DNA from 2 places in the Citrobacter freundii ATCC 8090 genome. Region 2 is predicted to be linked to the other one. Evidence: riboswitches for the same ligand, from Rfam matches in the RefSeq annotation. Region 2 holds a riboswitch; the other holds the start of a gene.
What was found. Region 2 has a riboswitch for thiamine pyrophosphate ahead of thiM (hydroxyethylthiazole kinase). Riboswitches for the same ligand answer to the same signal wherever they lie in the genome.
Positions count from the first base shown of each region.

Region 1 (11,019 bases), 2.4 Mb from region 2:
AGCGTTCAGTTTTGGTAAACCAGTTGCTGATATAAATCAGCATCGCGGGCATCACCGCCGCTTCGACGATGCCGAGAATAAAGCGGATCGCCATCAGCGTTGGGATATTGCTGACAAAGCCGGTCGCCGCGGCACAAAGCCCCCAGAGGATCAGGCTGTAAAAAATCATTTTACGGACGCTATGTTTAACGGCATACATGGCGCCAGGCACCTGGAAAAAGAAATATCCCAGGAAAAAGAGCGCGCCAATCAGCGAGGCCGTGCCCTGGGTGATCCCTAAATCGTGTTCGATACCAGCGGCAGCGGCAAAGCCGTAATTGGCGCGGTCGAGATAAGCTAAGCTGTAGGTAATAAAAATAATCGGCATTAAATACCACCAGCGACGCGCTGGCAGTTTTGCGAGCATATTCATACTCACTCCTTGGATTATCATTAAAGGATGAGGTTGCTTCCCGCGGCCTCGTTAGCGATCAAACAGCGGCCAGCATGCCGCCATCGACAAACAGAAGATGCCCATTCACAAAGTCAGAGGCGGGCGCAGCGAGATAAACCGCCGCGCCGATCAACTCTTCCGGGTTACCCCAGCGAGCAGCGGGCGTGCGCTGGAACAGCCAGGCGGAGAATGCTTCATCGTTAACCAGCGCGGTGGTCATGTCGGTAGCGAAATAGCCGGGAGCAATACCGTTGACCTGAATATTGTATTCCGCCAGTTCCACGCACATGCCACGGGTTAACATTTTGACCGCGCCTTTTGACGCCGCGTAGGGGGTAATGGTTTTACGACCTAATTCACTTTGCATTGAGCAGATATTAATAATCTTCCCGCGGCGGCGTTGCACCATGTAGCGGGAAACCTGCTGTGATACCAGAAAGACCGATTTCTGGTTTACATCAATCACTTTGTCCCATTCAGTCTCCGGGAATTCGGTGAAGGGATAACGACGCTGGATTCCGGCGTTGTTAATTAAAATATCAATGGCCCCAACGTCCTTTTCAATTTGCGCGATGGCGCACGCCACCTCTTCCCCGCTGGTAACATCAAATCCATAGCCAACAGCGCGATAGCCTTCGGCCACCAGTTTGTCCGCCGCCGCCTGCGCCCGCTGCTGGGTAATGTCGTTAATAACAATCTCAGCACCGTGCGCCGCCAGACCGCTGGCCAGCAGGTTACCAATGCCCTGAGCGGAACCGGTAATCAGCGCGCGTTTACCGGTCAGGTCGAATAGGTTTTTCATGAAAAAACTCCTTTTTTGATAACTGTTACGCGTAACTGTATACGCGTAACAGTAGAAAAAAGAAGATCCAGGAAGAGGAAAATGATCGTTATGTGATCAACGTTACATTTACGTGCAAGATAAAAAAAGAAGGATAGGCCTGATAAGCGTAACGCGTTCAGGCCGTAGGGACAGGTTGCCGGATGGCGGCGTAAACGCCTTATCCGGCCGACAAAAACGACAAAAACTAATGCAAAATATCGCCAGGCCGGGCACTACGACGCCAGGACTGCGCCGGACTAAACGTCCTTCACCCGCCCGGTCATCCACAGCGTAACCACCGAAATCACCGCAATCACCCAATAGACGGCATAGTGACCATAGCTTTGCGCAACTGCCCCCTGAATCACCCCTGCCAGAATGACTCCCGTTGAAATACTGTTGGTAAATAATGTGGTCGCTGACCCCGCACGTCCAGGCATCAGATCCTGAAACCACAGCATGCCTATCCCGGCGATAATACCGATAAATACCGCGTTAAACAGTTGCAGCACCAGCAGCGCCATACGGCTGTGAAAGAAGATCAAACCAATATAAAACAGCACGCCTGCCGCTACGGCCGCGATCATCATTCGCCGTTTACCAAAGCGCTTCACGTAATAGCCTGCCAGAATCATCGCCGGAATTTCCAGCCCAGCCGCCGTCCCCATCAGGATCCCGGCCAGCTTGTCCGGCAAGCCCAGTTCAAGACTTATCCACAGTGGCATATCAATGATGTACATGGTGTTGCAGGTCCACATCAGCGTGGAGGCAATAAACAACATACGCACATTTTTGTCCTGCCAACCGCCGGTCTGTTCCAGCGGCACGTCTACAGGCTGCTCCACCCGCGCGACAGACGGCAGTATCAGCGCAATCAGCACTAGGCTAATGGCAAAAATACCTGCGGCAATGGAAAACATCGCCGTAAAGCCGTAATTCAGCGCCAGCATGAATGCCAGTGGCGGTCCTATCACCCAGGCCAACGAAAGCTGCGCACGCATCACCGAGCTAAACATCACCACTTCACGCGCGGAGTTATCAGCATATTCTCGCGCCAGCGCAAACAGCTGCGGCATGGCGGTGTTCGCCAGCGAGGCCAGCAGCACACCGCAGGTGATCAGCGTGAGATAGTGGCGATTAAAGGCAAACAGCAGCGCATTGCCAATCGCCATCAGGCAGCAAAACATGATCAGCTTGCGCCGATCGCCCTGGCTGTCGGATCGTTTCGCCAGGCCAAGGCTGACGACGATCCCGACAATCGCATTGACGGTGTAAAACAGCCCGACCCAAAATGGCTGCGCCCCGACTTCACGGCTCAGGAACAGACTCAGGGTGGGTGCCTGCAATGCCCCCGCCACGCCCATCATAAAAGCGACCAGCATAAATGCCGCGTAAACGCCGTTGAGGCGCCGTCCCATGGTCATAATCCAGAGCATATCTTTCCTTTTAAGCGCAGCTGAAACGAAAAAAGCCAGCAGATAATACCTGCTGGCGGGTGAACGAGGCTGTATCCTGCCATTATATCTGGCATCGACGCTGGGTAAAAAACGCATAATCCAGGCGGAGGGCGCTGGGTATAGAAATCTATTCCCAAGCCTGACAACGCAGAGTATGCGTTTTTTACACGCGTCCCGGAGGGCTGGGGCCATTTTTTCACATAGCTGTGTTGCTCACACCTTATTTGGTTCACCAAATTTCACTGTTCGCGCCTTGCCATGTGAAAAAATAGCCACCAGCGATGCTCAGATATAATGGCAGGATACAGCCTGCACCAATACTCAGTCACACATGATGTCTGCAATTTCCAATTCAGGAGTCAGATGTCATCTCCCACTGCATCAGCTCTTCGAGCATCTTTAAGCGCTGCGGTGCGCTCAGGCAAGCCAACCAGGACGATTTTTCCGTCGTGGTAAAGTACTTCAACCAGAACTGACGCATAGATGACCCCTTCGTTGTCTCATCGCTTCATCGGAATCTATTATTGGCTTAATATAGGGATTATAAAATTGCTGAGTTTTCCGCAGGAGTTCCCCTTTTATGTCTTCTGGTCGTTTGCAACAACAGTTCATCCGTCTGTGGCAATGCTGTGACGGCAAAACGCAAGACACGACGCTCAACGAGCTGGCGGATCTGCTGAGCTGCTCGCGCCGCCATATGCGTACGCTGCTTAATACCATGCAAGATCGCGGCTGGTTAACGTGGGAAGCTGAAGTTGGACGAGGTAAACGCTCGCGGCTGACATTCCTCTATACCGGGCTGGCGCTCCAGCAGCAGCGCGCAGAAGACCTACTGGAACAGGATCGCATCGATCAACTGGTGCAACTGGTCGGTGATAAAACGGCCGTACGGCAAATGCTGGTCTCCCATCTGGGTCGCAGCTTTCGCCAGGGTCGGCATATCATGCGCGTTCTCTATTATCGCCCCATGCACAACCTGCTCCCCGGCACGGCATTACGCCGCTCCGAAACCCATATCGCCCGGCAAATCTTCAGCGCCTTAATTCGGGTAAATGAGGAAAATGGGGAACTGGAAGCGGACATTGCCCATCACTGGCAGCAAATTTCACCTTTACACTGGCGATTCTTCCTGCGTCCGGGGATCCATTTTCATCATGGCCGCGAGCTGGAAATGGCAGATGTTATCGCCTCACTGATGCGCATTAACAGCCTGCCGCTGTACTCACACATCACGCAGATCGTCTCTCCCACGGCCTGGACGCTGGATATCCATCTGGCCCAGCCAGACCGCTGGCTTCCCTGGCTATTGGGGCAGGTCCCCGCCATGATCCTGCCGCGGGAATGGGAAACGCTAAACAACTTCTCCAGTCACCCGATTGGTACCGGTCCGTATGCGGTAATACGAAACACCAATAACCAACTGAAAATTCATGCATTTGATGATTACTTTGGCTACCGGGCCCTGATCGACGAAGTTAACGTTTGGGTATTACCCGACATCGGAGAAGAGCCTGGCGGCGGGTTAACGCTAAAAGGTCCCACAGAGGATGAAAAGGCGATCGAAAGCCGCCTCGAAGAAGGTTGCTACTACCTGCTGTTTGATGCGCGTAGCCACCGTGGCACTAACCAGGAGGTCCGTGAATGGGTAAGCCGCATTCTCTCGCCAACGAATTTAATCTGCCACGCCGACGAACAGTACCAGCGACTGTGGTTTCCCGCGTATGGTTTACTCCCCCGCTGGCATCACGCAAAACCCGGCCATGGTGAAAAACCCGCCGGGCTGGAAACGCTGACAATCACTTACTATCGCGATCACATCGAACACCGGATTATCGCGCAGATCATGAAGACATTGCTCGCGCAACATCAGGTGCAGTTGAATATTCAGGAGATCGACTACGATCAATGGCATGCAGGTGAAATCGTCAGCGATATCTGGCTCAACAGCGCCAACTTTACCCTACCGCTCGACTTCTCACTGTTCGCCCATTTATGCGAAGTCCCGTTGCTGCAAAACTGTATCTCGCGGGACTGGGAAAACGATGCGGCTCGCTGGCGAACGGGCGAAATGAGCCTGGCAGCATGGTGCCAACAGCTGCTCGCCACAAAGGCCATTGTGCCATTAATCCACCACTGGCTGATCATTCAGGGACAGCGCAGTATGCGCGGGCTGCGCATGAATACCCTCGGCTGGTTTGATTTTAAATCGGCGTGGTTTGCTCCGCCGGATCCTTAATTGCTGCTAAGCAACAAAATCATTACACTAACGCCGTTCTCAACGGGGTGCTAAATAAAAACATACACAAAATCATTCGATCTGCGTATGGGCTGAGAGATACCCGTCGAACCTGATCCGGATAATGCCGGCGAAGGGATTTGAGGCTTATCTCAAGTCCTTTGCCACCCAACTCTTGAGGTGCAAAGTGTTTAAAAAATGTCTTCCGCTTTTACTGCTGTGCGCAGCGCCTGTCTTCGCCAAACCTGTACTGACCGTCTATACCTACGACTCGTTCGCAGCTGACTGGGGCCCGGGCCCAACAATCAAAAAAGCCTTTGAAGCTGACTGCAATTGCGAGCTGAAACTGGTCGCGCTGGAAGATGGCGTCTCGCTGCTTAACCGCCTGCGCATGGAAGGAAAAAACAGCAAAGCCGACGTCGTGCTGGGTCTGGATAACAACCTTCTGGAAGCCGCCACACAAACCAAACTGTTTGCCAAAAGTGGTGTAGCAAACGACACCGTTAACGTACCCGGCGGCTGGAAAAACGATACCTTCGTGCCGTTTGACTACGGTTATTTCGCCTTCGTTTATGATAAGAGCAAGCTGAAGAATCCGCCCAAAAGCCTGAAAGAACTGGTAGAGAGCGACCAAAAATGGCGCGTCATTTATCAGGATCCACGCACCAGCACGCCAGGTCTGGGTCTGCTGCTATGGATGCAGAAAGTCTATGGTGATAAAGCGCCAGAGGCGTGGCAGAAACTGGCAGCCAAAACCGTCACCGTCACCAAGGGCTGGAGCGAAGCCTACGGCCTGTTCCTGAAAGGTGAAAGCGATCTGGTGCTCAGCTACACCACCTCTCCGGCCTATCACATCATCGCCGAGAAAAAAGACAACTACGCCGCCGCTAATTTTAGTGAAGGCCACTATTTGCAGGTGGAAGTCGCCGCCCGCACAGCGGCCAGCAAGCAGCCGGAACTGGCCGAGAAATTCCTGAAGTTCATGGTGTCTCCGGCATTCCAGAATGCGATTCCGACCGGCAACTGGATGTATCCTGTGACGCAAGTCGCCCTGCCGTCAGGATTCGAGCACCTGAATAAACCGACCACCGCGTTGGAATTTACGCCGCAGCAGGTTGCAACTCAACGTCAGGCATGGATTAGCGAATGGCAACGCGCCGTCAGCCGTTAATCCCCGGCTGGCTGGTTCCAGGGCTTACCGCCGCCACGCTGATGGTGGCCGTTGCCCTGGCCGCGTTTCTGGCACTGTGGTTTAACGCCCCGCAGGGAGAGTGGTTCTCGCTGTGGCAAGATGACTACCTGTGGCACGTGGTGCGCTTTTCTTTCTGGCAGGCTTTTCTATCCGCTGTGCTGTCGGTTGTCCCGGCGATTTTCCTTGCCAGAGCGCTCTATCGTCGCCGTTTTCCAGGACGTCTGGCGCTGCTGCGCCTGTGCGCCATGACGTTAATCCTGCCGGTGCTGGTCGCGGTCTTCGGTATTCTTAGCGTCTATGGTCGTCAGGGCTGGCTGGCCTCACTCTGGCATGTCTTCGGGCTGGAATGGACCTTTTCGCCTTACGGTTTGCAGGGCATTCTGCTGGCGCACGTCTTTTTCAATCTGCCAATGGCCAGCCGTCTGCTGTTGCAGTCGCTGGAGAATATTCCCGGCGAACAGCGACAGTTAGCCGCTCAACTCGGGATGCGCGGCTGGCATTTCTTCCGTTTTGTTGAATGGCCGTGGCTGCGTCGTCAGATCCTGCCCGTCGCAGCACTCATCTTTATGCTGTGCTTCGCCAGCTTCGCCACCGTTCTGTCGCTGGGCGGCGGGCCACAGGCCACGACCATCGAGCTGGCTATCTATCAGGCGCTGAATTTTGATTACGATCCTGCCCGCGCAGCCATGCTGGCGTTGATCCAGATGGTTTGTTGTTTGGCGCTGGTGCTTCTCAGTCAACGTCTGAGCCGCGCGATTGCTCCCGGTGCTACCCTGGTACAAGGCTGGCGCGATCCTGACGATCGCCTGCACAGCCGACTGACTGACGCAATCCTGATTATTCTGGCCCTGTTGCTGTTGCTGCCGCCGCTGCTGGCGGTGATTGTCGATGGCTTAAACCGCCATGTTCTGGATGTACTGATGCAGCCAGTGCTGTGGCAGGCGCTGGGAACCTCGCTGCGCATCGCATTAGCAGCAGGAGCGTTATGCGTCATACTCACCATGATGCTGTTATGGAGCAGTCGTGAACTTCGTGCACGACAGCAGGTGCTGGCAGGTCAGATGCTGGAGCTGAGCGGCATGATGATCCTCGCCATGCCGGGTATCGTGCTGGCAACCGGCTTCTTTCTGCTGCTCAATAACACTATTGGGCTTCCCGAATCTGCCGACGGCATTGTCATTTTTACCAATGCGCTGATGGCGATCCCTTATGCTTTGAAGGTGCTGGAAAACCCAATGCGTGACGTCACTGCGCGCTATAGTATGTTGTGCCAGTCGTTGGGCATTGAGGGATGGTCGCGCCTGAAAGTGGTTGAACTGCGCGCCCTGAAGCGCCCGCTGGCACAGGCGATGGCGTTTGCCTGCGTGCTGTCGATTGGCGATTTTGGCGTAGTGGCGTTATTTGGTAATGAGGATTTCCGCACCCTGCCGTTTTATTTATATCAGCAGATTGGCTCTTATCGCAGTCAGGATGGCGCAGTTACGGCGTTATTACTGCTGATCCTGTGCTTTACGCTGTTTACCGTTATTGAGAAATTGCCGGGTCGAAATGTTAAAACTGATTGATATCACATGGCTTTATCACCATCTGCCCATGCGCTTTACGCTGTCGGTCGCGCGCGGTGATCAGATAGCGATACTCGGGCCCAGCGGCGCCGGGAAAAGTACGCTACTGAATCTGATTGCCGGCTTTCTCACGCCTGCCAGCGGTAACATGGTGATTGACGGTGAAGATCACACCACGACACCACCCTCGCGCCGTCCTGTTTCTATGCTGTTTCAGGAAAACAACCTGTTCAGCCATCTGAGCGTACAGCAAAACATCGGCCTGGGCCTGAATCCTGGATTGAAGCTTAACGCATCGCAGCGGGAGAAAATACTCCACATCGCCCAGCAAATGGGGATCGACTCTCTGCTGGAACGCCTCCCCGGTGAGCTTTCCGGCGGGCAGCGGCAGCGCGTGGCGCTGGCGCGTTGTCTGGTGCGGGAACAACCTATTTTACTGCTTGATGAACCGTTCTCTGCACTTGATCCCGCGCTGCGCCAGGAGATGCTAACGCTGGTGGCCGAAGTCTGTCGCGAGAAGCAGCTGACGTTACTGATGGTTTCCCACAGCGTAGAAGATGCGGCGCGAATTGCGCCCCGCTCGATTGTGGTCGCCGACGGGCGCATCGCCTGGCAGGGCGATACGGACGATCTGTTAAGCGGCAACGCTAGCGCCTCGGCGCTATTGGGCATTAAAGCATAATGCGTTGCCGGATAAGGCGAAGCCGCCATCCGGCAAAAGATTCGTCAGTAACCCACGACTTTACGCAGAATATCGATATACACCGGCATCAGTGGATGGCGCAGTAACGCCACCAACGCAACCACACCGATCCCGAGCGTCAACGGCGCCAGATACAGCAAACGGCTGCGGGGGAAATACGCCGTTAAGCGATCGACAGCCGCTTTGCCACTGCGCCATAGCCGCCAGCAAAACCAGCCGCCAACCCAGAGCAACACCGCCGTCGCCAGCAGCAACCATTTGAAATCCCCGCTCTGCATATCAGAAGGAATATCAATTGCCGCTCCCGCCAGGATCCCCGGCAGGAAGTAGAACGGTGGCCACAGCACGCAGCCGATAATATTCGGGACGATAAATTTAGCGACAGGCAGATCCAGCATGCCTGCTACCATCGGCACCAGCGGACGCGTCGGTCCGACAAAACGCCCCACCAGAATAGTAAACATGCTGTGCTGATGCAGGGCGTGCTCGGTTTTATCCAGCAACGCCTTGTTCTTTTTCATGAACGACCAACGGTGCAATGGCTTTTTAAAGCGCCAGCCCAGCCAAAAAGAGATCCAGTCCCCCAATAAGCAACCTATAATGCCCGCAAGCCAGGCATGCCAGAAGTTCAGTTCACCGCTGCCAATCAGCGCACCCAGCCCCGCCATCATCACGGTCCCGGGTAGAATCAGGCCAACCAGCGCCAGCGACTCCAAAAAAGCCACCAGAAGTACGGCGATCAGAGAGTACAGGGCGGACTGGAGAATAAAGTGTTCCAGCAATGCTTGCATAATGTGTCCGTCAGATTTACGAAGCAGGGATTTTGATAACCCCTCTCAACTTCGTCAAGCCATCAATTGTCTGAATAGATTGCGAGTTATGACAACTTTCAGGATACATCATTCACTTTTTATTCACATCCAGCGCGAAACTCGCTCGGACTGGCGCCGGTACATTTTTTGAAAACACGAGAGAAATAGAGCTGGTCGTCAAAACCAACATTGCGACCTACGGTGGCAATGGGCATACGTGTGGTACTCAGTAATAGCTTCGCCTGGCTGATGCGCTGGTCCTCGCGCCAGCTTAATACGCTGATACCTAACTGCTGACGGAACAGATGCGACAAACGGGAAGGCGACAGGCAGACGTGCTGCGCGACGCTGGCGATATCAAAATTGCTGTCCGCCAGGTGATCGCTGATGTACTGGCAGGCATCGCGGACGCGGTTGTCCATGGGCGGGTGTAGCGATTCATTGATGGCTTCCATACGTCGGAGCAACAACTGTTCCAGTAAATTAATCGCCAGCAGTTCGGAATAACGACCTTCTCCCTGCCCGGCGTTAATTATCTGCCCAAACAGCTCGTTAAAATGCGGCTGATGCGCTTCATCCGGGCGGAAAAAACCGGTCTGGGCAAAAATGGCTGGCCAGGTCAGCCACTCCTGCCAGTAGGCGCGCGGGCGAAAGTAAACCCACTGGTGATACCACTCGCTGGCGTCAGGGTGGCGTCCGTAGTGGTGAATTTCTCCTGGTGGAAACAACAGAATATCGCCAGGCCGACAGACAAACTGCTTGCCCTGATTATTGATAACCCCTTCGCCACGGATGGTGAGATTGAGGATATAACCCTTCATACCCAGCGGCCTGTCGATAAAAAAATCCAGGTATCCGTTCGCCTCAATGGGGGTTAATCCGGCCACCAAATGCGCGTTAAACGAATAACCTGGCAACAGGGGATCGTTTTGCGTTTCAGCCATAATTTCAATACTCCCTATGTCCTGCCAAGAAACAATTTGTCCATATTACGCCAGACATCATCGCTGTCGCCCCTGCGGGCCGCTGTATTTGCGGTAATGGACCACCAATCCCGCTTGTGAAAAGCTCTTTGTAAAAAACATGTACTACGCCAACGTCAAAATCGGCTAACAAAAGTGTCTATAACTACGGCAGAAATGTCCACATTGATTATTTGCACAGCGTCACACTTTGTGATGCCACAGCATTTTAATCCATAAGATTAGCGGATCCTGCCTGACGGTTTTTATCGCTACTCACTACTGTTTATCCATACCCGTATTTTTGGATGGAGTAAGACGATGGCGATTGCAATTGGCCTCGATTTTGGTAGTGATTCAGTACGCGCTTTGGCGGTGGAATGTGCCACCGGCGAAGAGATCGCCACCAGCGTTGAGTGGTATCCACGTTGGCAGGAAGGGCAGTATTGCGATGGCCCAAACAACCAGTTTCGCCATCATCCGCGCGACTACATTGAATCCATGGAAGCGGCGCTGAAAACCGTATTGGCCGAACTGAGCGCTGAACAGCGCGCGGAAGTGGTCGGGATCGGCGTTGACAGTACCGGCTCAACCCCGGCGCCCATCGATGCAGACGGTAACGTACTGGCACTGCGTCCGGAGTTCGCGGAAAACCCGAATGCAATGTTTGTCCTGTGGAAAGATCATACCTCAGTAGAAGAAGCCGAAGAAATCACCCGCCTGTGCCACACACCGGGCAAGATCGATTACTCCCGCTATATCGGCGGCATTTATTCCAGCGAATGGTTCTGGGCCAAAATCCTGCATGTAACTCGTCAGGACCATGCGGTAGCCGA
Region 1 covers NZ_CP049015.1:798,772-809,790, reverse strand. The annotation lists gene G4551_RS03935 (MFS transporter) at 1-412, opposite strand, end outside; gene idnO (gluconate 5-dehydrogenase) at 471-1,235, opposite strand; gene G4551_RS03925 (sugar efflux transporter) at 1,514-2,692, opposite strand; gene sgrT (glucose uptake inhibitor SgrT) at 3,066-3,194, opposite strand; gene sgrR (HTH-type transcriptional regulator SgrR) at 3,294-4,949, shown strand; TPP riboswitch at 4,983-5,106, shown strand; gene thiB (thiamine ABC transporter substrate binding subunit) at 5,137-6,120, shown strand; gene thiP (thiamine/thiamine pyrophosphate ABC transporter permease ThiP) at 6,096-7,706, shown strand; gene thiQ (thiamine ABC transporter ATP-binding protein ThiQ) at 7,690-8,388, shown strand; gene G4551_RS03895 (DedA family protein) at 8,433-9,200, opposite strand; gene araC (arabinose operon transcriptional regulator AraC) at 9,320-10,165, opposite strand; gene araB (ribulokinase) at 10,505-11,019, shown strand, end outside.
Region 1: another riboswitch for thiamine pyrophosphate. It lies ahead of thiB (thiamine ABC transporter substrate binding subunit); the one in region 2 lies ahead of thiM (hydroxyethylthiazole kinase).

Region 2 (11,019 bases):
AATGCCCATGGAGCAAATTGCCTGCAGGTCGGCATCGCGGCCTTCCTGTTTAGCCACAACCCACGGTGCTTGTTCGTCAACGTAGCGGTTTGCAACGTCGGCCAACGCCATGATTTCACGAATAGCTTTACCAAATTCACGGCTTTCCCATGCTTCGCCGATCGCTGCTGCGGCGTCGGTGAAGGTTTTATACAGCGCCGGGTCGGCCAGCTCAGTCGCCAGAATGCCGTCAAAACGCTTAGCAATAAAGCCTGCATTACGGGATGCCAGGTTGACTACTTTGTTGACGATATCGGCATTAACGCGCTGGACAAAGTCCTCCAGGTTCAGGTCGATGTCATCAATACGTGAAGATAGTTTTGCCGTGTAGTAATAGCGCAGACTGTCGGCATCGAAGTGCTTCAGCCAGGTGCTTGCCTTAATGAAGGTGCCACGAGATTTAGACATCTTCGCGCCGTTCACCGTCACATAACCGTGGACGAACAGGTTGGTCGGCTTACGGAAGTTACTGCCTTCCAGCATGGCAGGCCAGAACAGGCTGTGGAAGTAAACGATATCCTTACCGATGAAGTGATACAGCTCGGCGTCGGAATCTTTCTTCCAGTATTCATCAAAGCTGGTGGTGTCACCGCGCTTATCGCACAGGTTTTTGAATGAACCCATATAGCCAATTGGCGCGTCCAGCCAGACGTAGAAGTATTTGCCAGGCGCATTCGGGATTTCAAAACCGAAGTACGGGGAATCGCGGGAAATATCCCACTGTTGCAGGCCGGATTCGAACCATTCCTGCATTTTGTTGGCGACCTGCTCCTGTAACGCGCCGCTGCGCGTCCACGCCTGCAGCATTTCGCTGAATGACGGCAGATCAAAGAAGAAGTGTTCGGAGTCACGCATCACCGGCGTCGCGCCAGACACAACGGATTTCGGCTCGATAAGTTCGGTCGGGCTGTAGGTTGCGCCGCAGACTTCACAGTTATCGCCGTACTGATCCGGAGACTTACATTTCGGGCAGGTGCCTTTAACAAAACGATCCGGCAGGAACATGCCTTTTTCCGGATCGTAAAGCTGGGAGATTGTACGGTTCTTAATAAAACCGTTTTCCTTCAGGCGCGTGTAAATCAGCTCAGACAGCTCACGGTTCTCTTCGCTGTGCGTCGAGTGGTAGTTGTCATAGCTGATGTCAAAACCTGCAAAATCAGTCTGATGCTCCTGACTCATTTCACCGATCATCTGCTCTGGCGTGATCCCAAGCTGCTGTGCTTTCAGCATGATTGGCGTACCGTGTGCGTCGTCCGCGCAGATGAAGTTAACCTGGTGGCCGCGCATTCGCTGGTAACGGACCCAGACATCAGCCTGGATGTGCTCCAGCATATGGCCGAGGTGGATTGAGCCGTTGGCGTACGGCAGCGCGCACGTTACCAGAATTTTCTTCGCGACTTGAGTCATAGTGGGCAATTACTTCTTTTGTAGTGAAAAGGGCTTTGATAGTACCAAAATGGTAATTACTGCGCCAAGCGATAAGGGCATTTATCCGTAAATGAATAATTGTTGCGGTTGGAGTAAACTACCTGGTGACTATTGTATATTCAGAACAACAAAAAGGAGTCGGGATGAACGCACAATCCCAGGCCAAATCACCAGAGACCCTGCGCGCCATGGTTGCCGGGACGCTGGCGAATTTTCAGCATTCAACCCTGAAGCATAATCTGACGACGCTTAAAGCGTTGCACCACGTCGCCTGGATGGATGACACGTTGCACGTTGAGCTGGTCATGCCGTTCGTTTGGCATAGCGCGTTTGAGGACTTAAAAGAGCAATGTAGCGCCGATCTGCTGCGTATTACCGGCGCGAAAGCGATCGACTGGAAACTGTCGCATAACATCGCGACGCTGAAACGCGTGAAAAACCAGCCAGGTATTAATGGTGTGAAAAACATCATCGCCGTCAGTTCAGGTAAAGGTGGAGTGGGTAAATCCTCTACCGCCGTGAACCTGGCGCTGGCGCTGGCTGCAGAAGGGGCGAAGGTGGGGATTCTGGACGCCGATATTTATGGTCCGTCTATCCCGACAATGCTTGGCGCGGAAAACCAGCGTCCAACCTCGCCAGATGGTACCCACATGGCGCCGATCATGTCTCATGGTCTGGCAACGAACTCCATTGGTTATCTGGTCACTGACGATAACGCGATGGTGTGGCGCGGCCCGATGGCCAGTAAAGCGCTGTTGCAGATGTTGCAGGAAACCTTATGGCCGGATCTTGATTATCTGGTACTGGATATGCCGCCGGGCACTGGTGACATCCAGTTGACGCTGGCGCAGAACATTCCGGTAACGGGCGCGGTTGTTGTCACTACGCCGCAGGACATCGCGCTGATCGATGCGAAAAAAGGCATTGTGATGTTCGAAAAAGTCGAAGTGCCGGTATTGGGTATTGTTGAGAATATGAGTATGCATATTTGCAGCAATTGCGGTCACCATGAGCCAATCTTTGGCACCGGCGGCGCGCAGAAACTGGCCGAGCAGTACCACACCCAACTGCTGGGACAAATGCCGCTGCATATTTCTCTGCGTGAAGACCTCGATCGCGGTACGCCGACGGTTATCAGCCGTCCAGACAGCGAATTTACCGCCATTTACCGCGACCTTGCAGGGCGTGTGGCGGCACAGCTGTATTGGCAGGGAGAAGTTATTCCGGGCGAAATTGCTTTTCGCGCAGTGTAATTTATCGCATTAAATATTATTCACCACATTAATGATATATTAATGTGGTGAATGTGTGGAGTGAAAAATCGTCGCAATATTGTTTATTCTGCCTGTAAAATCCATATCTTTTTCCGAATAATTGGCCTCAATGCATCATTTGAATTGATCAAATCTATCTCATTAATCTACAATCTCAATTGGTTTTAGCGAGGCAGTTAATCCATAATTTACTGGAAGGGCAGCTTGTATACTGTATCCCAACCAATACAGGAATAATGAACGTAATGAAGAAAATTTTATTCTTGGGAGTTATTACTCTGGCTTATGGAATGAGTACTTCTGTTTTCGCCACCGATACTGCTACCTTGAATATCAATGGGCGAGTAACTGAACCCACCTGTAGCGCTGATGTTGTAAATAACGAAGTGCAGCAACGCTGTGGCAATGCCGTTTCCTTTTCAAACGTCAAAGAGGGTTTTTCCAATCTCCAGAAAGGCGCGGTAACTGAAATTGTTACTGTGCCCGGTGACGCTACACGACAGATTTTACTCACGCGTTACGACTAACAGACTTTTTTATCAACCACACATCGATATGATGAATGATGTGTGGTTGGATATTCCCCCAGAAAATCCTACCCAGACAATTAATTTAGTGAATTTATTAATTTCAAAAATAATACAGAACTAAATTTATTTGCCGAAATTATATTGCACTTTGCAACTTGTTTTAAATCAACAAAACAACGTGTTTACATTGCGGTAACGTTTCTGATGTGCGAATTTAAATTCAAGAGTTAGTCCTCTTAACAAATAGAAATTATTTTATTAAGGAAGATATTATGAAACGTTCAATTATTTCTGCTGCTGTGCTGTCTGCTGTATTTATGAGCGCTGGGGCTTTTGCTGCTGATACCGAAACAGGACAATTAACAATTACAGGGAAAGTAACAGGGGCACCATGTACATTTGAAGCAGATGGGGGCTCTGTAAGTATAAATATGCCTACTGTACCAACCAGTGTTTTTTCAGGATTGCCTATATATTCAACGTATAACGATGCAGTTGGTGTGACCAGTGATGTGCTTAAAATTAAATGTAATGGCGATACGACCGGTCTTAAGCTTTCGTTAATTAGTGGAGGTAAAATCACTGGTAATGATAAAGCAGTTAAAAGTGGTAATGACACTGTAGGTTATTATTTGTATTTAGGCACAGAAACTAAGGAACTTGATGTATCTAAACCATTAGATATTTCAAGTTATAAAACTACCGAAGGGAATTATTCAATACCTTTTAGTGCTAAATACTTGAAGTTAACCAATAATGATGTTGTCGCTGGTGATGTTATTTCAAATTTAGTCCTGCGCGTTTCTGAAGATTAATTTTATGTCGGCGGCATTGCCGCCGACATTTTTATCACTTCGCTAAGGATGACAGTTATTATTACGCAGCTCATAGACTGTAGAGAATAAACTTAAGTATAAGAGGCATCAAAATGAAAGGACTCGCAGTCATACTCATTGCATCTATAGTCCTGCCTGCGCATGCGGGAATTGTGATCTACGGTACTCGCATTATCTACCCTGCGGAAAAAAATGAAGTGTTGGTGCAACTGATGAACCAGGGAGGACGTTCTTCGCTTGTACAGTCATGGATTGATGATGGTGATACATCTCTACCGCCAGAAAAGATTAAGGTCCCGTTTTTGTTAACGCCTCCAGTGGTTAAAGTGGCCGGGGATTCAGGCCAGCAGATTAAAATCAAAAAAATGCCGAATATGCTGCCTGACAACAAAGAAAGCTTGTTTTTTCTCAATGTGCTGGATATTCCACCAAACAATATTGATAACGCAGGAAAGAATGTACTCAAGTTCGCGATGCAGAATAGGATTAAACTATTTTATCGACCTAAAGGTATCTCATCAGTTAATAAAGGTACATTTCAGAAACTGTCCATGAAACGTAGCGGTAGTATTTATTCCATTAAGAATGATGCCGCTAACTGGATCACGGTGACGGAAGTAAAAGCTAATAATGTTAAAATAAATAACGAAACTATTATGCTTGCACCGCTCTCCAGTGCAGATGTGACATTAAAAAGTGCTAATGCCAATCAGTATAAAATAACCATTATTGACGATCACGGTAATTATATTAGCGATAACGTCAGCCTAAAATAACAGGAGCTGATTATGTTAAGGATGACACCGATTGCTTCGGCGATATTACTATTATTGCTCGGCATTGATGCCCATGCTGGAGAGGAAACTTTTGATACAAATTTTATGATGGGCGGAATGAAAGGCGAGAAAGTTTCTGATTTTCGCTTCGATGATAATCAACCACTGCCTGGCCCATATGACATTGACATCTACGTCAATAAACAGTGGCGTGGAAAGTATGAAATTACTGTTAAGGATAATCCGGATGACACCTGTTTATCCCGTGATGCATTAACCCGTCTGGGGATAAATATACAGGCGTTGGACAAGCAGAATGAATGCCCAACCTTGAAGCAGGCGGTGCAAGGGGGCAGTTATGCCTGGAATATCGGCACGTTTCGCCTGGATCTCAGCGTTCCGCAGGCCTATGTCGATGAACTTGAGCAAGGGTATGTTCCTCCGGAAAACTGGGATCGCGGCATCAATGCCTTCTATACCTCGTACTATGCCAGCCAGTATTACAGCGACTATAAGAATTCTGGTAACAGCAAAAGTACCTATGCGCGTTTTACCAGTGGGTTAAACCTGCTGGGCTGGCAACTGCATTCCGATGCCAGCTATAACAAAACCGATGACAGCAGCGGGGAGTGGAAAAGCAACACCCTGTATCTGGAACGCGGCATCCCGCAAATTCTCGGTACTCTGCGTGCCGGGGATATGTATACCTCATCAGATATTTTTGATGCAGTACGCTTTCGCGGCGTACGGTTGTATCGCGATATGCAGATGCTGCCGAACTCAAAGCAGAATTTTACGCCGCTGGTTCAGGGGATTGCGCAAAGCAACGCGCTGGTCACCATCGAACAGAACGGTTTTGTCGTTTATCAGAAAGAGGTTCCACCAGGCCCGTTCTCTATTGCTGATTTGCAGTTGGCTGGTGGTGGTGCGGATCTTGACGTGAGTGTCAAAGAGGCTGACGGTTCAGTCACCACCTATCTGGTGCCGTACGCTGCGGTGCCCAATATGCTGCAGCCGGGAGTCTCAAAATATGATTTTGCCGCTGGGCGTAGCCATATTGAAGGCGCCAGCAACCAGACTGACTTTGCACAGATGAGTTATCAGTATGGGCTGAATAATTTGTTAACGCTGTATGGCGGCACTATGCTGGCAGATAACTACAATGCGTTTACATTGGGTACCGGCTGGAATACGCGTATCGGCGCGATTTCTGTCGATGCGACGCAATCGCACAGTAAGCAGGATAGCGGTGATGTGTTTGACGGTCAGAGCTACCAGATTGCCTATAACAAGTATTTGACGCAAACCGCCACCCGTTTTGGCCTGGCGGCGTATCGCTACTCGTCACGAGATTATCGAACGTTTAACGATCACGTCTGGGCAAATAATAAAGACAGCTATCATCGTGATGAAAATGATGTGTACGACATCGCGGATTATTACCAGAACGATTTTGGTCGTAAGAACAGCTTTTCGGCCAACGTGAGCCAATCTATGCCGCAAGGTTGGGGTTCATTCTCGTTCAGTACGCTGTGGCGCGATTATTGGGGGCGTAGCGGTAACAGTAAAGATTATCAGTTGAGTTATTCCAATAGCTGGCAACGGATTAGCTATACCTTTTCAGCCAGTCAGACATACGACGAGGATCATCACGAAGATAAGCGTTTTAACGTTTTTATCTCCATTCCGTTCGATTGGGGAGATGATATAAGCACTCCACGTAGACATTTGTATATGTCTAACTCAACGACCTTTGATGATGATGGTTTTGCGTCAAATAATACCGGGCTTTCCGGTACTGCGGGCAGTCGCGATCAGTTTAACTATGGGGTGAATCTCAGTCATCAACGACAGAACAGCGAAACAACGGCAGGCGGCAATCTGACGTGGAATGCGCCAGTTGCTACGCTTAACGGCAGCTATAGCCAGTCGTCTAAATATACGCAAACTGGCGGCAGTATTTCAGGTGGCCTTGTGGCCTGGTCTGGTGGCGTGAATTTAGCCAACCGGCTGTCAGAAACGTTTGCGGTAATGCATGCGCCGGGGCTGGAAGGGGCCTATGTTAACGGGCAAAAATACCTCACCACTAACCGTAATGGCGTGGTGGTCTACGATGGACTTACGCCTTATCGCGAAAACCACCTGATGCTGGATGTTTCCAATACTAATAGTGAAACCGATTTGCAAGGGAATCGACATAATACAGCCCCATATCGGGGAGCGGTCGTGCTGGCGAGATTTGATACCGACCAGCGTAAACCGTGGTATATCCGGGCACTGCGTCCTGATGGTTCACCGCTAACGTTTGGTTATGAAGTTGAGGATATCCACGGGCACAATATCGGGGTGGTCGGTCAGGGAAGTCAACTCTTTATTCGCACTAATGAAGTGCCATCAGAAATAAAAGTGGCGGTCGATAAACAACAGGGACTTTCATGCGCAATCACTTTCGGCAAAACGATTGATGAAAGTAAAGTTTATATTTGTCGGTGAGGGAAAGAATGATGAATAAAGTTATATTCTTTACATCTCTGTTGTTTTTTTCAACATTTTCATATGGTAGTTGTAAAGACGGTATATTTCAATCGAAAACAGATACCAAAAGTTATAATGTGGAATTTCAACCTAAAAACTTGCAAGCAGAAGGTAAGATAAATTTGTCTTTTGTCGAACCTTTTACCTGTTATGCAGGCGACGAAAAAATGCTTTTCCAAAGTCAGCTCGATAAGAAAGTATTCAGTATTGGAGGTCCCCAGGGTATAAAGTTCAAAATTTATTTTGATGTTGGTGAGTCCTTTAGTGATATATTTAGAAACAATACGCGTTACCCGGCATCAGCTATAAATAAAGAGTTGCTAGTTAAGATGGAATATTTGCCGCAAACAGCATCAGTTGATGAAAATATACAAGGCGATTCAGTTTTGATAAATAATGCGTTTACGATTTCATCAGATAAATGCACATGGTTCCTTTTTTGGTGTATTAGTACCAGTGCTAATAAATATGTTGGTAACTTAACGGTTAATATCGTTCATCGTGCCACTACATGTGATTTCTCAAGTGCTATCTATTTTATTCAAATGGATGATATCACAACAAAGGAATTGCTGGCTGGAGAAACCAAAAGAAGTCAACCAAAAAATATTGTTTTAAACTGTAATGGTATATTTGGAGCAACAAGCAACCCAGTGTCACTTTCTGTTACAGACGGTGATTGGGGGCCGTCAGGTGGTATTTTAATGAATAATAATGGTAATGGCGCTCAAAATGTTGGGTTCAAAATATATAATGATTCTACTAATGCAAGATTGTCTAAAGGAGATCGTTTGTTATCCTTGAGTAAATACTCGAAAATTGATTCACAATATATATTCCCTGTTTCCGCAGAGTATGCACGAACAAATGATAATATTCCAACTGCAGGGGCTGTGGATAGCAAGGTTATATTTAAAATAACTTATCAATAAGAGTTATTGATAGCATTTGTATTCACCTCCTCTTTTAGAGGAGGTGAATACTTTTACCGGTGATAAAAAATCTCGCCATCGTAAGCTTTAATGATCTTAGCATCGGCATTATTGACCAGCACATACGCGCCGCCCATGTAGGTCCAGTGGGTGCCTGCCGTCGGCGCGGGCAGATTGCGTAGATTCCACTGTTTAATGGTGTATTCTTCGGTGAGATACAGTGGTGGGACCTTGTCACCGGGTTTGAAATGGGTGAAGTCAGCAATAAAGCTGCTCAGTTCATATTTATCGATACCGGTGGGGACAGCTGTTGCGGTTGGCGCGGCCCAGACGACGCTGCTTGCAAGCAGAAGTGCACCCAGCAACATTTTATTCTTCATACCCATCCTCTCTACCTCTTCGGGTCATCAAAATCAGTCATGTATCATTCCTGGCATACCGGATGTCTGACAAGCACTATTTTGTGATCACTCCAGTCATTTCGTAAAAAGTGTAAATGAAAGTACAGAATTGCAGCAACCTTGACCAGTAGTTTCACTGTGAGGGCGGGTAGTACGCCAATTTACATCGCTAAGCACAGGCAGTATCCTGTTACTGAAACCAGCATATTACGTTTGTGTTTCAACGACTCGGGGTGCCCTTCCTGGTGAAGGCTGAGAAATACCCGTACCACCTGATCTGGATAATGCCAGCGTAGGGAAGTCTGACACTGCCCGTGTCCCTTCTTCGCGCGGGCAGGAGCTGAACCATGCAGCCTGACCTGCACAGCCGCGCGCTCGCGGCTCACACTTTGCACCAATTTAGAACCCTATCCCCGCTCACACACTGTATGACCAATGAGGTCGTGCAAAGCTTTACTGCCAATACATTACTGGCACTGGGCGCATCGCCGGCGATGGTGATCGAACCTGAAGAAGCCAGCCAATTCGCCGCTATTGCCAGTGCATTGCTGGTTAATGTCGGCACCTTAACTCAGGAGCGGGCCACGGCGATGCGCGCCGCCGTTGAGCGGGCTTATCATGCTAAAACCCCGTGGACGCTCGATCCCGTTGCCGTAGGCGCGCTTGAGTTTCGCCGCCGCTTTTGTCTGGATTTACTGTCGCTACAGCCTGCTGCTATTCGTGGCAACGCTTCGGAAATACTTGCTCTCGCCGGCATGAACGGTGGGGGACGCGGCGTGGATACAACCGATACAGCTGTCGCTGCGCTTCCGGCAGCGCAGGCGCTGGCTCGTCAGATTGGGACCATTGTCGTGGTTACCGGCGAAGTGGATTACGTCACCGATGGTCAGCGTACCGTTGACGTGGACGGCGGCGACCCGTTAATGACTTGCGTGGTGGGCACCGGATGCGCGCTATCAGCGGTTGTTGCAGCCAGTTGTGCCTTGCGTGGTGACCGACTTGATAACGTCGCCTCCGCTTGTAGCTGGATGAAACAGGCCGGGCAAATTGCCACCGAGCAATCAAACGGACCGGGCAGCTTTGTCCCGGCATTTCTCGACGCCCTCTATAACCTGAACGCCCAGGAGTAAGCATGAAACGGATTAACGCATTAACGATCGCCGGAACCGATCCAAGCGGTGGCGCGGGTATTCAGGCCGATTTAAAAACCTTCTCGGCGCTGGGCGCATACGGCTGTTCCGTTATTACGGCGTTGGTGGCGCAAAATACGCGCGGGGTGCAGTCGGTGTATCGTATTGAACCTGACTTTGTCGCTGCGCAGCTGGACTCTGTGTTGAGTGATGTGCGTATCGACACCACAAAAATTGGTATGTTGGCGGAGACGGATATTGTTGAAGCGGTCGCCGAACGTTTGCGTCGCCATCGGGTACAAAATGTGGTGCTGGACACGGTGATGTTGGCAAAAAGCGGCGATCCGTTGCTGTCACCCTCCGCGGTAGAAACGCTGCGTACCCGTTTGCTGCCACAGGTTTCGATTATCACCCCTAATTTACCCGAAGCTGCTGCACTGCTCGGGGCATCGCATGCGCAGACTGAGCAGGAGATGTTAGAGCAGGGAAGAGCGCTACGGGCGCTGGGTTGCGAGGCGGTGTTGATGAAGGGCGGTCATCTGGATGACGCGCAAAGCCCCGATTGGCTCTTTACTCGCGAAGGCGAGCAGCGTTTTACCGCGCCGAGGGTGATGACCAAAAATACCCATGGCACCGGTTGTACGCTATCGGCGGCGTTGGCAGCCCTGCGTCCGCGCCATAACAACTGGGCCGATACCGTACAGGAAGCCAAACTGTGGCTTTCAGCGGCGCTGGCACAGGCAGACACGCTGGAAGTTGGCGAGGGAATTGGTCCGGTGCATCATTTTCACGCGTGGTGGTAATGGGTATACTGGCTGCAGAAACGGCGGCCAGGGAAAAGATAAATGGAACAAGCGCATACCCAGCTTATCGCACAACTGAATGAACGTATTTCAGCGGCGGATAACACGCCGCTGTATATGAAATTTGCGCAGACGGTGAAGAATGCTGTGCGCAGTGGGATCCTGGAACACGGCAATATCCTGCCCGGCGAGCGCGACCTCAGCCAGTTGACCGGCGTTTCTCGGATTACGGTACGCAAGGCGATGCAGGCCCTGGAAGAAGAGGGGGTAGTAACACGTGCCCGCGGTTACGGAACGCAAATCAACAATATCTTCGAGTATTCGCTCAAAGAAGC
Region 2 covers NZ_CP049015.1:3,164,646-3,175,664, reverse strand. The annotation lists gene metG (methionine--tRNA ligase) at 1-1,446, opposite strand, end outside; gene apbC (iron-sulfur cluster carrier protein ApbC) at 1,611-2,720, shown strand; gene G4551_RS15455 (DUF2574 family protein) at 2,987-3,268, shown strand; gene G4551_RS15450 (fimbrial protein) at 3,544-4,086, shown strand; gene G4551_RS15445 (fimbria/pilus periplasmic chaperone) at 4,200-4,883, shown strand; gene G4551_RS15440 (fimbrial biogenesis outer membrane usher protein) at 4,896-7,376, shown strand; gene G4551_RS15435 (fimbrial protein) at 7,385-8,350, shown strand; gene G4551_RS15430 (RcnB family protein) at 8,404-8,736, opposite strand; TPP riboswitch at 8,971-9,067, shown strand; gene thiM (hydroxyethylthiazole kinase) at 9,099-9,881, shown strand; gene thiD (bifunctional hydroxymethylpyrimidine kinase/phosphomethylpyrimidine kinase) at 9,884-10,684, shown strand; gene G4551_RS15415 (GntR family transcriptional regulator) at 10,727-11,019, shown strand, end outside.